DNA from 3 places in the Azospirillum mesophilum genome. Region 2 is predicted to be linked to each of the others. Evidence: predicted binding sites of a transcription regulator. Region 2 holds the regulator's gene; each other region holds the start of a gene.
What was found. Region 2 encodes PhoB, which activates phosphate uptake and scavenging genes when phosphate is short. Its sites were predicted from a motif close to TNTCATAAAACTGTCA; they were not measured.
Positions count from the first base shown of each region.

Region 1: the regulator PhoB is predicted to act here: its motif matches at 1,611-1,626, upstream of ACSVC7_RS19585 (DUF47 domain-containing protein).
Region 3: the regulator PhoB is predicted to act here: its motif matches at 1,451-1,466, upstream of ACSVC7_RS19990 (Na/Pi cotransporter family protein).

Region 1 is NZ_JBPXMQ020000020.1:73,944-77,999, reverse strand. It holds gene ACSVC7_RS19590 (inorganic phosphate transporter) at 1-872, opposite strand, end outside; gene ACSVC7_RS19585 (DUF47 domain-containing protein) at 877-1,530, opposite strand; gene ACSVC7_RS19580 (NUDIX hydrolase) at 1,853-2,884, shown strand; gene rraA (ribonuclease E activity regulator RraA) at 2,939-3,430, shown strand; gene ACSVC7_RS19570 (tetratricopeptide repeat protein) at 3,498-4,056, shown strand, end outside.
Region 2 is NZ_JBPXMQ020000005.1:77,278-81,333, reverse strand. It holds gene ACSVC7_RS07510 (HesA/MoeB/ThiF family protein) at 1-316, shown strand, start outside; gene ACSVC7_RS07505 (DsrE family protein) at 456-893, shown strand; gene ACSVC7_RS07500 (hypothetical protein) at 904-1,176, shown strand; gene phoB (phosphate regulon transcriptional regulator PhoB) at 1,261-1,965, opposite strand; gene phoU (phosphate signaling complex protein PhoU) at 2,012-2,782, opposite strand; gene pstB (phosphate ABC transporter ATP-binding protein PstB) at 2,820-3,566, opposite strand; gene pstA (phosphate ABC transporter permease PstA) at 3,654-4,056, opposite strand, start outside.
Region 3 is NZ_JBPXMQ020000021.1:42,456-46,511, reverse strand. It holds gene ACSVC7_RS19990 (Na/Pi cotransporter family protein) at 1-1,368, opposite strand, end outside; gene ACSVC7_RS19985 (MFS transporter) at 1,503-2,732, opposite strand; gene ACSVC7_RS19980 (hypothetical protein) at 2,796-3,116, opposite strand; gene ACSVC7_RS19975 (helix-turn-helix transcriptional regulator) at 3,211-3,897, shown strand; gene ACSVC7_RS19970 (4-helix bundle domain-containing protein) at 4,052-4,056, shown strand, end outside.

The sequences.
Region 1 (4,056 bases), on a different contig from region 2:
CCGATGATGGCGCCGGTGATGGTGTGGGTCGTGCTGACCGGCACGCCCAGCCACGTCGCGGCGAACAGCGTGATGGCGCCGCCCGTCTCCGCGCAGGAGCCGTGGACCGGCTTCAGCTCCGTCAGCTTGGAGCCCATGGTCTTCACGATCCGCCAGCCGCCGAACAGCGTGCCCAGGCCCATGGCGGTCTGGCAGCTCAGCACCACCCAGAAGGGAACGTGGAACTCCGTCCCCAGATGCCCCTGCGAATAGAGCAGCACGGCGATGATGCCCATGGTCTTCTGCGCGTCGTTGCCGCCATGCCCCAGGCTGTAGAGCGAGGCGGAGACGAGCTGCAGGTGCCGGAACAGCCGGTCCACCGCGAAGGGCGTGGTGCGCACGAACAGCCAGGACACGATGATCATCATGACGCTGGCCAGCAGGAATCCGACGACCGGCGACAGCACGATGGCGCTGGCCGTCTTCGTAAGGCCGGAGACCACGACCGCGCCCCAGCCGGCCTTCGCCACACCGGCCCCGACCAGCCCGCCGATCAGCGCGTGGGAGGAGCTGGAGGGGATGCCCAGCCACCAGGTGACGACGTTCCACACGATGGCGCCCATCAGCGCGCCGAAGATGACGTTGGAATCCACCACGCCGGCGCCGACGATGCCGGTGCCGATGGTGGTCGCCACATGCAGGCCGAAGAACAGGAAGGCGATGAAGTTGAAGAAGGCGGCCATCGCGACGGCCTTGCGCGGCGACAGCACGCGGGTGGAGACCACCGTGGCGATGGAGTTGGCCGCGTCGTGCAGCCCGTTCAGGAAATCGAAAAGGAGGGCGACGCCGATCAGCCCGATCAGGATGGGCAAGGCGATGGTAGCGGCTTCCATGGGATCAGACCTGTTCGACGATGATGCCGTCGATGGTGTCGGCCACGTCCTCGCACGCGTCGAGCACGCGTTCCAGCAGCTCGACGATTTCGCGCTGGAGGGCATGGCGGTGGGTGATGGGGGCGTCGAGGCCGCCGCTCTCGCCGCGCAGCCGGTGCTTGGCCTCGCGCAGCAGGCGGTCGCCGTCGCTTTCGATCCGGGAGATCTCTCCGGTCATGGCGTGGAGCCGCTCGACGTTCTTCGGGATGGCGCGGAGCATCGGCACGCCCTCGGCCAGCAGCGTGGCGCAGCGCAGGATCGCGTCGGCCTGGGCGCGCATCTCGTCCGTGTAGTCGGTGAAGCCGGCCTCCACGAGGTGGCGCGCCGTCTCCTCGATCAGGTCGAGCACGTCGTCCATCCGCTTGCCCAGCTCCTGGATGTCGGAGCGGTCGAAGGGAACGATGAAGGTGCGGTGGACGGCGAGCTGCACCTCCTTCTCGATGGAGTCGGCTTCGCTTTCGGCTTGGCGGATCGCGCGGAACCCCTCCTCCAGAGCGGCGCCTGTGTCCATCATCGTCCGCAGCGCGCCGGCGCCGGTGACGATCTTCCGGGCGTGTTCGGCGAAGAGGTCGAAGAATCGTTCCTCGCGCGGCATCATGGCCCGGAACAGATTCAGCATGCGTGGCTCTCCAATGACGCGGACCCGTGCGCGCACGGGCTTGGTTCGCGCGTCATGTATCATCCCCAGCGCCACAGGGGAGTCATAAAAGTGTCTCACCCGCCCGGCCTTCGCTGAATTCGCGGCCCGGTGTGGCGTTCCCGGCCCCGGCCCGGCCCCGGCCCGGCCCCGGCGTGGAACGCGGCAGCCGCCGTTCGGTTGCGAAGACCGGTGATTTGCGGGCGGCGCCCGCTTATCCTGCGGCGGCGGTTCAACAGGAAAGGGTGGCCGGGGCGTGGCCGGAGAGACGCAAGGGGGCGTGACGCAAGGGGGCCTGACACAAGTGGGCCTGACACAAGTGGGGTTGGCGGCGGCCGTCATCGCGGTGACCGGTGGCGGGACCGCGGGCGCCGTCCCGCGCGTCGTGACCGTCCACAGCGGCTTCGAAATCCCCGAATCGCACCGGCGCGGCGACGAGCCCTTGCCCCACCGCGACGCCCTTCCCGGCGCCCCCTTCGAGCCGGCGCGCTTCCGCACGCTGCAGGACGCGGTGCGCGCGGTGGCGGAGGACAGCGCGGGGCTCGCCCTGCGCTATGTGGAGCAGCTCTACAGCTTCGGCGACCGCCACCGCGACCCGCACGAGCTGTTCGGCGGACCGCGCTCCCTGGTGGTCGGCTATCTGGCGCTGGTGCGCGAGGCCCCGCTGCGCATCGACGGGGCGGCGTGGCGCGACCTCTACGAGTTCTTCCCCTGGGAGGACTGGCGCGACGAGCGTCCGCACCTGCTCGATTCGGTGATCCTGCCGGCGCTGTCCCGCTGGGTCGCCGCCGTCCCCGACGAGCCCGCCCGCGCCCGTCGGGCGGAGCGCGCCCGCATCGCCTTCGCGCTGGATGGCGGGGAGTGGGATTCCGAACGCGTGCTGGAGCGGTTCGAGCTTCTGTACGAGGCCGGTCTGGTGGTGGAGGCCTTCCGCGACCGCGACCTCGCCCGCCGGGCCGGCATCCCGGAGCCGGACGGAGCGGCGCGCATGGACATGCCCCGCGCGCTCGGCCGCCCCATGGCGCGCGACGGCCGGCGCATCCTGGCGACCGCGTTGGAGCGGCTGCGCGGTAAGCTGAAATACCGCCCCATCGTGTTCGAGCTGCTGCCTCCCACCTTCACCCTGCACCAGCTTCAGCAGGTGGTGGAGGCCCTGTCGGGCGAGCGGCTGCACAAGCAGAACTTCCGCCGCCTGATGATCTCCGGCGGTCTGGTGGAGCCGACCGGCCAGTACGAGAGCCAGACCGGCGGCCGCCCCGCCGAGTTGTACCGCTTCCGCCGCCGCGCCATCCTGGAACGCACCAGCGCCGGAGCTATTCATTCGGTGGAGGATTGACCCTCGCCCATGGGGGGGTATGCTCCCGCGAAATCCAATCGGGAGCGAAAGCGCATGTTCGACAGCACCTGCGACCTGTACGACCGTTTCGAGAAGACCGCCCGCGTCGCCGATCCGGTGTTCCGCGACTTCGGCGCGCGCCGCAAGTTCTCCGGCGAGGCCGTGACCATCAAGTGCTTCGAGGACAACTCGCGCGTCAAGGAGACGCTGGGCACGCCGGGCCAGGGCAAGGTGCTGGTGGTGGACGGCGGCGGCAGCCTGCGCGCGGCCCTGATGGGCGACCTGATCGCCAAGGACGCGGTGAAGAACGGCTGGGAAGGTGTGGTCATCCACGGCTGCGTCCGCGACGCGGGCGTCCTCGCCACCCTGGACCTGGGCATCAAGGCCGTGGCCGCCATCCCGCGCAAGACCGTCCGCAACGGCGAGGGGCAATCGGGGCTGCCCGTGACGATGGCCGGCATCCGCGTGAACCCCGGTGATCTGGTCTTCGCCGACGAGGACGGCGTGCTGGTGCTGACCAGGGAGGAGTTCGCTGCCAAGGCGTAAGCGCGCCTTAAATCAGGCAAACGCACAGGCTTGTGCGCCGGGATCGCCCCGTGGATGAGGGTGTTGCATGGTTGGCTTGCGGGACGCTCTGTTCGCCGCGTTGTCGTTTCAGGAGTCCGGCAGGCACGCGGAAGCCGACGAACTGTACGCCCGCATTCTGGACGCGGTTCCGGAGCAGCCCGACGCGCTGCATCTCTGGGGAATCCTGGCGGCCCAGACCGGTCGGCTGGACGTGGCGAACGACCGGATCCGGCGCGCCATCGCGCAACGGGCGGACGTGGCGGACTACCACGCCAATCTGGGAAACGTCCTTCGCGAACTGGGCCGGACGGGCGAGGCAACCGTCTGCTACCGGACGGCCCTGACGCTCCGGCCCGACGACGCGCAGAGTGTCGAACAGCTCGGCATGGCCTTGCAGATGCAGGGCCGGCTGGGCGCGGCGGCCGACGCCCACCGAGCGCTGACGCGCCTGCGTCCGGACGACCAGGAGGCCCACTATCGCCTGGGCGTCGCGCTGCAAGGGGAAGGCCGCTTCGCGGAAGCCGCCGAGGCCTTTCGGAGTTCCCTGACGCTGCGGCCAGACCGTCCGGAAAGCTGGTTCAAGCTGGGGGCCTCCCTTCAGGCGC
Region 2 (4,056 bases):
GCAGCTCGCCACCTACAAGGCGCATCTGGGCGACCCCCACCCCTGCTACCGCTGCATCTTCCGGGAGCCGCCGCCGCGCGGGCTGGTGCCGTCCTGTTCGGAAGGCGGCGTGCTGGGGGCGCTGGGCGGCTTCGTCGGCTCGCTCCAGGCGACCGAGGTACTGAAGGAGATCCTGGGCATCGGGGAAAGCCTGTCCGGCAGCCTGCTGATGATGGACACGCTCTACGCCTCCTACCAGCGCATCGCGGTCAAGCGCGACCCCGAATGCCCGCTGTGCGGCACCCACCCGACCATCCACGACCTCTCCGCACACTAAAGCGGATTTCGATCCGCTTTGGACCGCGACGGCGGGCCCGGACGCTCATGCGTCCGAAGCCCGGCCGGCAAGTGAGGCCATATGAAATCTAAAGCGAACGGCAGTTCGCTTTAAGCGGCGACCGGAAGGAGGCGTCCCGATGCAGGGACCGGAAAACCTGTCCATCGTCCTGCACGCGGGCGGCTTCGACCGGGTGCATTACGCCCTGGTGATGGCCAGCGCGGCGGCGGCGACGAACCGCAAGGTCACCCTGTTCTTCACCGGCCGCGCGCTCCGCACCCTGCTGGCGGAGAGCGAGCCGGGCGTCCCCGGCTGGCACGGGCTGGACCCCGCCGACGACGGCCGCCCCCCGGCCGAGCGCGACGGTTGGTTCGCCGACAACGGCCTCGCCGGCTTCGAAGAGCTGCTGAGCGCCTGCGTGATGCTGAACGTGACCTTCATGGCCTGCGAGATGGCGGTGAAGGCGCTGGGCCTGCCCACGGGCACCGCGCTGCGCGCCGACGTGCCGGTGAAGACCGGCGGCGTCGTCACCTTCCTGAACGACGCGCCCAAGACCGGCGCCATCCTGTTCGTATGAGCGAATTGATATGAGCGATCCGGCGAACGACACGGCGCTCGTCATCGAGTACGCCAACCGATTCGAGGCCATCGCCGCCGACGGCTTCGAGGGCAATCCTTACGAGGACGACCTGTCCGCGCTGGCCCGCCACGTGAAAGCCCACGCCGCGCCCGACCTCGCCCCCAAGGTCGCCCACGCGCTGGGCATCATGATCGGCTTCATCGAGGATGGGGACCCGGCGAACCGATTTGCCCCGAAGGTGGCGATCCTGCGCGAGGCGGTCACACGGTTGGAATCGTAGGTTGGGTTGAGCTTGCGAAACCCAACAGCCCCTCCGACGGGAGCGTTGGGTTTCGGCCGCGCCTCAACCCAACCTACGGGCTCCTCAAACCGCCTTCGTGTCCAGCGCGTAGCCCGCCGAGCGCACGGTGCGGATCAGGTCCAGTTCCGTGTCATCGTTCATGGCCTTGCGCAGGCGGCGGATGTGGACGTCCACCGTGCGCGGCTCGACATACACGTCGTGCCCCCAGACGATGTCCAGGAGCTGCTCGCGGGAGAAGACCCGCCCCGGATGCTGCATGAAGTGGCGCAGCAGGCGGAACTCGGTCGGCCCCAGATGCACGTCGCGGCCATTGCGCCGCACGCGGTGCGCGGCGAGGTCCATGGTCACGTCGGCGAACTGCAGCACCTCCTCCGTCATGCTGGGGGAGGCGCGGCGCAGCACGGCGCGCATGCGGGCGACCAGCTCGGTCGGGGAGAAGGGCTTGGTGATGTAGTCGTCGGCGCCGGAGTTCAGGCCGCGCACCCGGTCGGCCTCTTCCCCACGGGCGGTCAGCATGATGATGGGGATGTCCCGCATCTTGGCGTTGCGCCGCATCTGCCGGCAGACCTCCAGCCCCGACATCAGCGGCAGCATCCAGTCGAGAAGCACGATGTTCGGCGTCTGCTCCCCGGCCAGAAGCAGGGCTTCCTCGCCGTCGCTGGCGGCGTTGACCCGGAAGCCTTCCTTTTCCAGGTTGTACTTCAGCAACGTCACGATGTCGGCTTCGTCCTCCACGATGAGGACGAGCGGCTTCAGCGCCGAATTCATGCTTTCTCCGCTCCGGTTGGCCCCGCCCCTGCTTCGCACATCGCCGTCACGCGGCATGGCCCGCTCCATCGTTATCCCGGCCAGCCGCCGGCGGCAACGCCGGTTCGTCCTCCGGCTTCACCACTTCGAAGCTGCTGGTGTCGCCCTTCGGCCGCTCCTCGCGCAGCGGCGCCCCGACGACCAGGAAGTGGATGGTCTCCGCGACGTTGGTCGCGTGGTCGCCGATCCGCTCCAGGTTCTTCGCCATGAACAGCAGGTGCGTGCAGGGCGTGATGTTGCGCGGGTCCTCCATCATGTAGGTCAGGACCTCGCGGAACAGGCTGGTGTAGAGGTCGTCCAGCTCCTCGTCCCGCTCCCAGGCGGAGACGGCCTTGGCGACGTCGCGCTCGATGTAGGCGTCGAGCACGTCCTTCATGATCGCCTCGACCAGCAGCCCCATGCGCGGAATCGCCGCCGCCGGGCGCACCGGCGGCACCTGGGCCAGCGCCAGCGAGCGCTTGGCGATGTTGGAGGCGTAGTCGCCGATCCGCTCCAGGTCGGCGGAGATCTTCAGCGCCGACACGATCTCCCGCAGGTCCTGCGCCAGCGGCTGGCGGAGCGCCAGCAGCCGGATCGCCTCCGCGTCGATCTCGCGCTCGTACTGGTCGATGCGCTGGTCGGTCTGCATGACCTGGGCGGCCAGCGCCACGTCGCGGCGGGCCACCGCCTTGACGGCGGCGTCCACCTGCGCCTCCGCCACGCCGCCCATCTGCGTGATCAGGTTGGCCAGCCGTTGCAGCTCCTGCGAGAAGGAGCGAACAATGTGATCGGAACTCATGCTCCGCCCCCTCACTGGAAGGTCGCCCATCGCCGGCTCAGCCGTACCGGCCGGTGATGTAGCCCTGGGTGCGCTCGTCGCGCGGGTTGGTGAAGATTTCCTCGGTGTCGTCGCACTCGACCATGTCGCCCAGGTGGAAGAAGGCGGTCTTCTGGGAGACGCGGGCCGCCTGCTGCATGTTGTGGGTGACGATGACGATCGTGTAGTTCTCGCGCAGCTCGTCGATCAGCTCCTCGATGTGGGCCGTCGCGATGGGGTCGAGCGCCGAGCAGGGCTCGTCCATCAGGATCACTTCCGGGCTGACCGCGATGGCGCGGGCGATGCACAGGCGCTGCTGCTGGCCGCCGGACAGGCCGGTGCCCGGCTCGCGCAGGCGGTCCTTCACCTCGTTCCACAGGCCGGCGCGCTCCAGCGAGGTCTGGACGATCTCGTCGAACTCGTCGCGGTGGGTGGCGATGCCGTGGATGCGCGGGCCGTAGGCGATGTTGTCGTAGATCGACTTCGGGAAAGGGTTCGGCTTCTGGAACACCATGCCGACGCGGGCGCGCAGCTGCACGGCGTCGATGTTCCGGCCGTAGACATCCTCCCCATCGAGCGCGATCAGGCCTTCGACCCGGCAGTTCTCGATGGTGTCGTTCATCCGGTTCAGGCAGCGCAGGAAGGTGGACTTGCCGCAGCCCGACGGCCCGATCAGGGCCATCACCTTGTTTTCCTGGATGTCCAGGTTGATGCCCTTCAGCGCCTGCTTGGCCCCGTAGAAGACCTTCACGTCGCGGGCGACCATCTTTATGTCGGCGGCGGGCCGTGGCGCTGCGGAGGCGGTCGGGGTCGGGGTCTGCGTCTGGAAGCTGGTCTGGTAGGTCATGGTGGATTACCAACGCCTCTCGAATTTCTTGCGCAGGAAGACGGCCAGGCCGTTCATCAGGATGAGGAAGGCGAGCAGGATCATGATCGCCGCCGAGGTGCGCTCCGTGAAGGCGCGCTCGGGGCTGTCCGCCCACATGTAGATCTGCACCGGCAGGGCCGTGGCGCTGTCCGTCAGGCCGTGCGGGATGTCGACGATGAAGGCGACCATGCCGATCATCAGCAGCGGCGCCGTCTCGCCCAGCGCGCGGGCCATGCCGATGATGGTGCCGGTCAGGATGCCCGGCAGGGCCAGCGGCAGCACATGGTCGGTCACCGTCTGCAACGGCGAGGCGCCGATGCCCAGCGCCGCTTCGCGGATCGACGGCGGCACCGCCTTCAGCGCGACGCGGGACGCGATGATGATGACC
Region 3 (4,056 bases), on a different contig from region 2:
GTCCTCCGCGATGAAGGTGCCGAGCGCGGTGCGCAGGTTCTCCACGGTGCGGCGGTGCAGCTCCTCCACCTCCCGGAAGTCCTCGGCGGCGAAGTGCAGGCCGTGGCGGGCGCGCTTGGCGGCCCGGTCCAGCAGGCTCTTGTCGATGATGTCGCCGACGTGTTCCAGGTTGATGGCGAAGGCCATGATGTCGTTGACGCGCCGCGATTCCGCCTCGTCCAGCGGGCCTCGGCCGAGCTTGGCGAGGTACAGCTTGATCGCGGTGTGCAGGCGGTCGACCTGATCGTCGGTGCGGCTGATCCCGGCGATGGCGCGCTCGTCGTCGTGGCGCAGCGCCTCCAGGCTGCGGCACAGCATGTCCTCCACGAGGTCGCCCAGCCGCAAGGTTTCGCGCAACGCCGCGGCGATGGCGACGGAGGGTGTCTCAAGCGCCGATTCGTCAAGATGGCGCGGACGCGCGGCGTCCTCCGCGCTCTCGTCGGCGGGAATCAGGCGCTCGGCGATCCCGGCCAGCGGGCCGACCAGCGGCAGAAAGAGCAGCGCCAGCGCCAGGTTGAAGCCGACATGGGCAGTCACAACAGCGGTGAAGGGCGCCATGCCGCTCAGCGCCTCGACCGCCAGCGGGATCAGCGGCAGCGCCAGCAGCGCGCCGGCCGCCCGCGCCAGCAGGTTGCCGACCGGCACACGCCGCGCCGCCGCCGTGTCGCGGAGCGTCGCCAGCACGGCCGGCACGGCGCCTCCGAGGTTGGCGCCCAGCACCAGCGCCACCGCAAGCTCCGGATCGACCACGCGCGCCCCGGCCAGCGAGCCGATCAGCAGCACCGTGGCGAGGCTGGAGTGGACCGCCGCCGTCAGCAGCGCCGCGACCACCAGCGCGAACAGCGGCTCCCCGCCCAGCGCGGCCAGCATCGCCTGCACCAGCCCCGATTCCCGCACCGGTGCGGTCGCCGTCCCCAGCAGGCGCAGGGCCAGCAGCATCAGCCCGACGCCCACCAGGATACGCCCCAGCGCCCGCCGGTTGCGGTGCTCCCCGCCCAGCGCGTGCAGCGCGCCGCCCAGCAGGAGGAGGCTCGGCGACAGCCAATGCACGTCGGCGGCCAGCAGCCGCGCCACGAGGCTCGTCCCGACGTCGGCGCCCAGCATGACGGCCAGCGCCATGGCCGACGCGATGTAGCCCTGCCCAACCATCGCGGCGGTCATCAGGGCGGTCGCGGTGCTGCTCTGTAGGGCGATGGTGGCGGCCATGCCGGCGGCGAAGGCGGCCACGCGGTTGCGCGTCCCCTGCCCCACCCAGCGCCGCAGCGCCGCGCCCCCGCATCGGAACACGCCGGTGCGCACAAGGCGCAAGCCCCACAAAAGCAGCGCCACGGCGCCGAGGATGTCGATCAGGACCAGCGTGGGGGACAGGGCGGTGGGCGCGATGGCGGCTCTCCCGGGTTCACGATGACGGCTTCATAAAACCGTAACAGTCCCGGGCGCACGGACGATCCCGCGCCGACGTGCTACCTCCTTCGATCGCGCGCGGCGCGCAGCACGGCGATGGCTCCGGCCACCGGGAAAACCGCCATCGCGGCGAAGGTCACGCCGTAGTGGCCGGTCGCGGTGAACAGCGTGGCGAACAGCGCCGGCCCGACGACCACGCCGGCGAAGGTCAGCATCATCGCCCCGCCCGTCGCCGTGCTGGCCGTGCCCGGCGGTGCGACCCGCGCCACCTCCGCCAGGAAGACGCCGTTCCAGCCGATCGCGGCGCTCCCGAACACGGCCAGCACGGCGACGACCGCCCAGGTCGGCCATTCCGGCCCCAGCAGCGCCGTGACGAAGGCCGCCGCCGTCGACAACAGCCCGATGCCGGCCAGCACCGCCACGCCGGAGCGCAGCCGGTCGGCCAGCAGCCCCCAGCCGATGCGCCCCGCCGCCCCCGCCGCCTGCACGACCGACACGGCGAAGCCCGCCGCGACGATGGACCAGCCGAGGTCGTGGACCAGCATGGTCACGGTGAAGGCCATCAGCGACAGCTGGATCGCCGAAAAGCAGAATCCCATCAGCGCGAAGCCGCGCAGCGCCGGCGCGCGCCAGACCAGCCGCGGCCCCTCCATCAGGTTGCCGCGCAGGGGAAGGCCGGGGTTGCGGTCGTCGTCCCACAGGCGCCGCCCCGGCCCGAAGACGGCCAGCATCACCACGAACAGCGCGGCCACCAGCAGCGCCGCCCCGCGCCAGCCCGCGACCTGCCCGACGCCCGGCAGCAGCAGCCCCGCCAGCACGCCGGCCAGCGGCACGCCCGTCTGCTTCAGCGAGAAGACCAGATTGCGCCGGGCCGGCGGGGTGTAGCGGTTCAGCAGGTGGGAGGAGGACGGGTTCACCAGCCCGTAGCCCACGCCGATCAGCACCGACGCCAGCGCCACGACCGTCAGCAGGCCGGTGGCGAGCCCCAGGCAGCCGGCGAGGCCCAGCAGCATCGCCGCCATCCCCACCGTGCCCGCCCCCCAGCGCCGCACCACCAGTCCGGCCACGGCCGACACCAGCGCGGCGGCGCCGTAGATGATGCTGATCTGGTAGCCGACCGCCTCCGCCCCCACGCCGAGCGCCGCGGCAGCCAGGGGCGCCACGGTCGCCAGCGTGAGCACCGACAGGGTGGCGAGCGCCTGCACGCTCGTCACCTCCGCCAGCAGCAGCGCGAAGGAGACGGGCGGCTTTTCCGGGCCGGCGTTTGCGGCGGATTGGGAGAGGGTCACGGAGACGGGTCCTGTAATGCCATGCGTCGTTTGGACGCACAGAAGGCCAGCCTCCGCCCGAACTTACAAGATGCTACCGAAGCTCATCCCGTCCGGCTCGATCAGGGCCAGGAAGGCGTCGCAATCGGGCTGGCCCACCCACCGGGCGCAGATCGCCTCGGCGGTCGCGCGGGCGTCGGCGAAGGCCAGGTCGATGAACAGCCCGTCGTCCAGCTTGACGAGATGCTGGCCGCGCCAGCCCGGCTGCTTCGACAGGGTTCGCTCGACCATCACGGCGTGGGCTTGGCGCATCGCCTCCTCCGTGACGCCCGGCTTCAGGCGGAAGCGGCCGAACTCGACACCCTCTCCGGCGGCGAGGGGGAGCGAGGGGGATGGAATGGGCATGGAACCTCCTTGGAACTCGTGGTTGCGGTGGAGCCCCCGGGGTACCATCATGCCCCTGACAGTTTCGGTCAGGATGCTTGTCCGGCACGGACCCATGCGAACCTTGCGCCTCTTCGCCCTGCTGGACCATCTGCGCGGCCGGTCGCAACCGGTGTCGGCCGACACGCTGGCCCTTGCCCTGAACGTGTCCGTCCGGACCATCTACCGCGACATGGCGGCCCTTCAGGCGATGGGCGCGCCGATCCGGGGCGAAGCCGGCGTCGGCTATCAGTTCGAGAAGGGGTATTTCCTTCCGCCGCTTCACTTCGACGCGGACGAATTGGACGCGATCATGCTGGGCATGCGCCTGATCGCCGCGCGCGGCGACGGCGGTTTGGCCGAGGCATCCCGGCGCGTTTCCAACAAGATCAGCGCCGTCATGGACGACGAGGACGGCGACGCCTACCGCCGCCTGCCGCTGAGGGCGGTGTCGCGCCGGTCCGACGAGCAGGAGAAGGCCGGCGCGTGGCTCGGCTTCCTGCGGAAGGCGGTCCGGGAGCGTGCGTTGCTCGACATCCGCTATGTGGACCTGCATGGCGGCGAAAGCCGCCGCATCGCCCGCCCGCTGGGCCTGACGGTGTTCGACGCCGTCTGGCTGCTGACCGTCTGGTGCGAGTCCCGGCAGGATTTCCGAAACCTGCGCGTCGATCGCATCCGCACCGCCGAGCGCGTAGGACAGCGGTTCAAGGCGGAGGCCGGAAAGCGGTTCGAGGATTATCTCGGGACGCTCTCCGGCGCATGACGCGAGCGACGGCAGCGCCGGTCACGCGCGCCGGTTCACAAAATCCGGAGCCACTCGCGGATCCAGTGTTGCGAGTGCTTCGCATTTTCAGTATAGCCTTTGGGCATAGCGGCACCGCCCCCACCGGAAACACCACACTGCAAAGGCTCCCGGCATGAA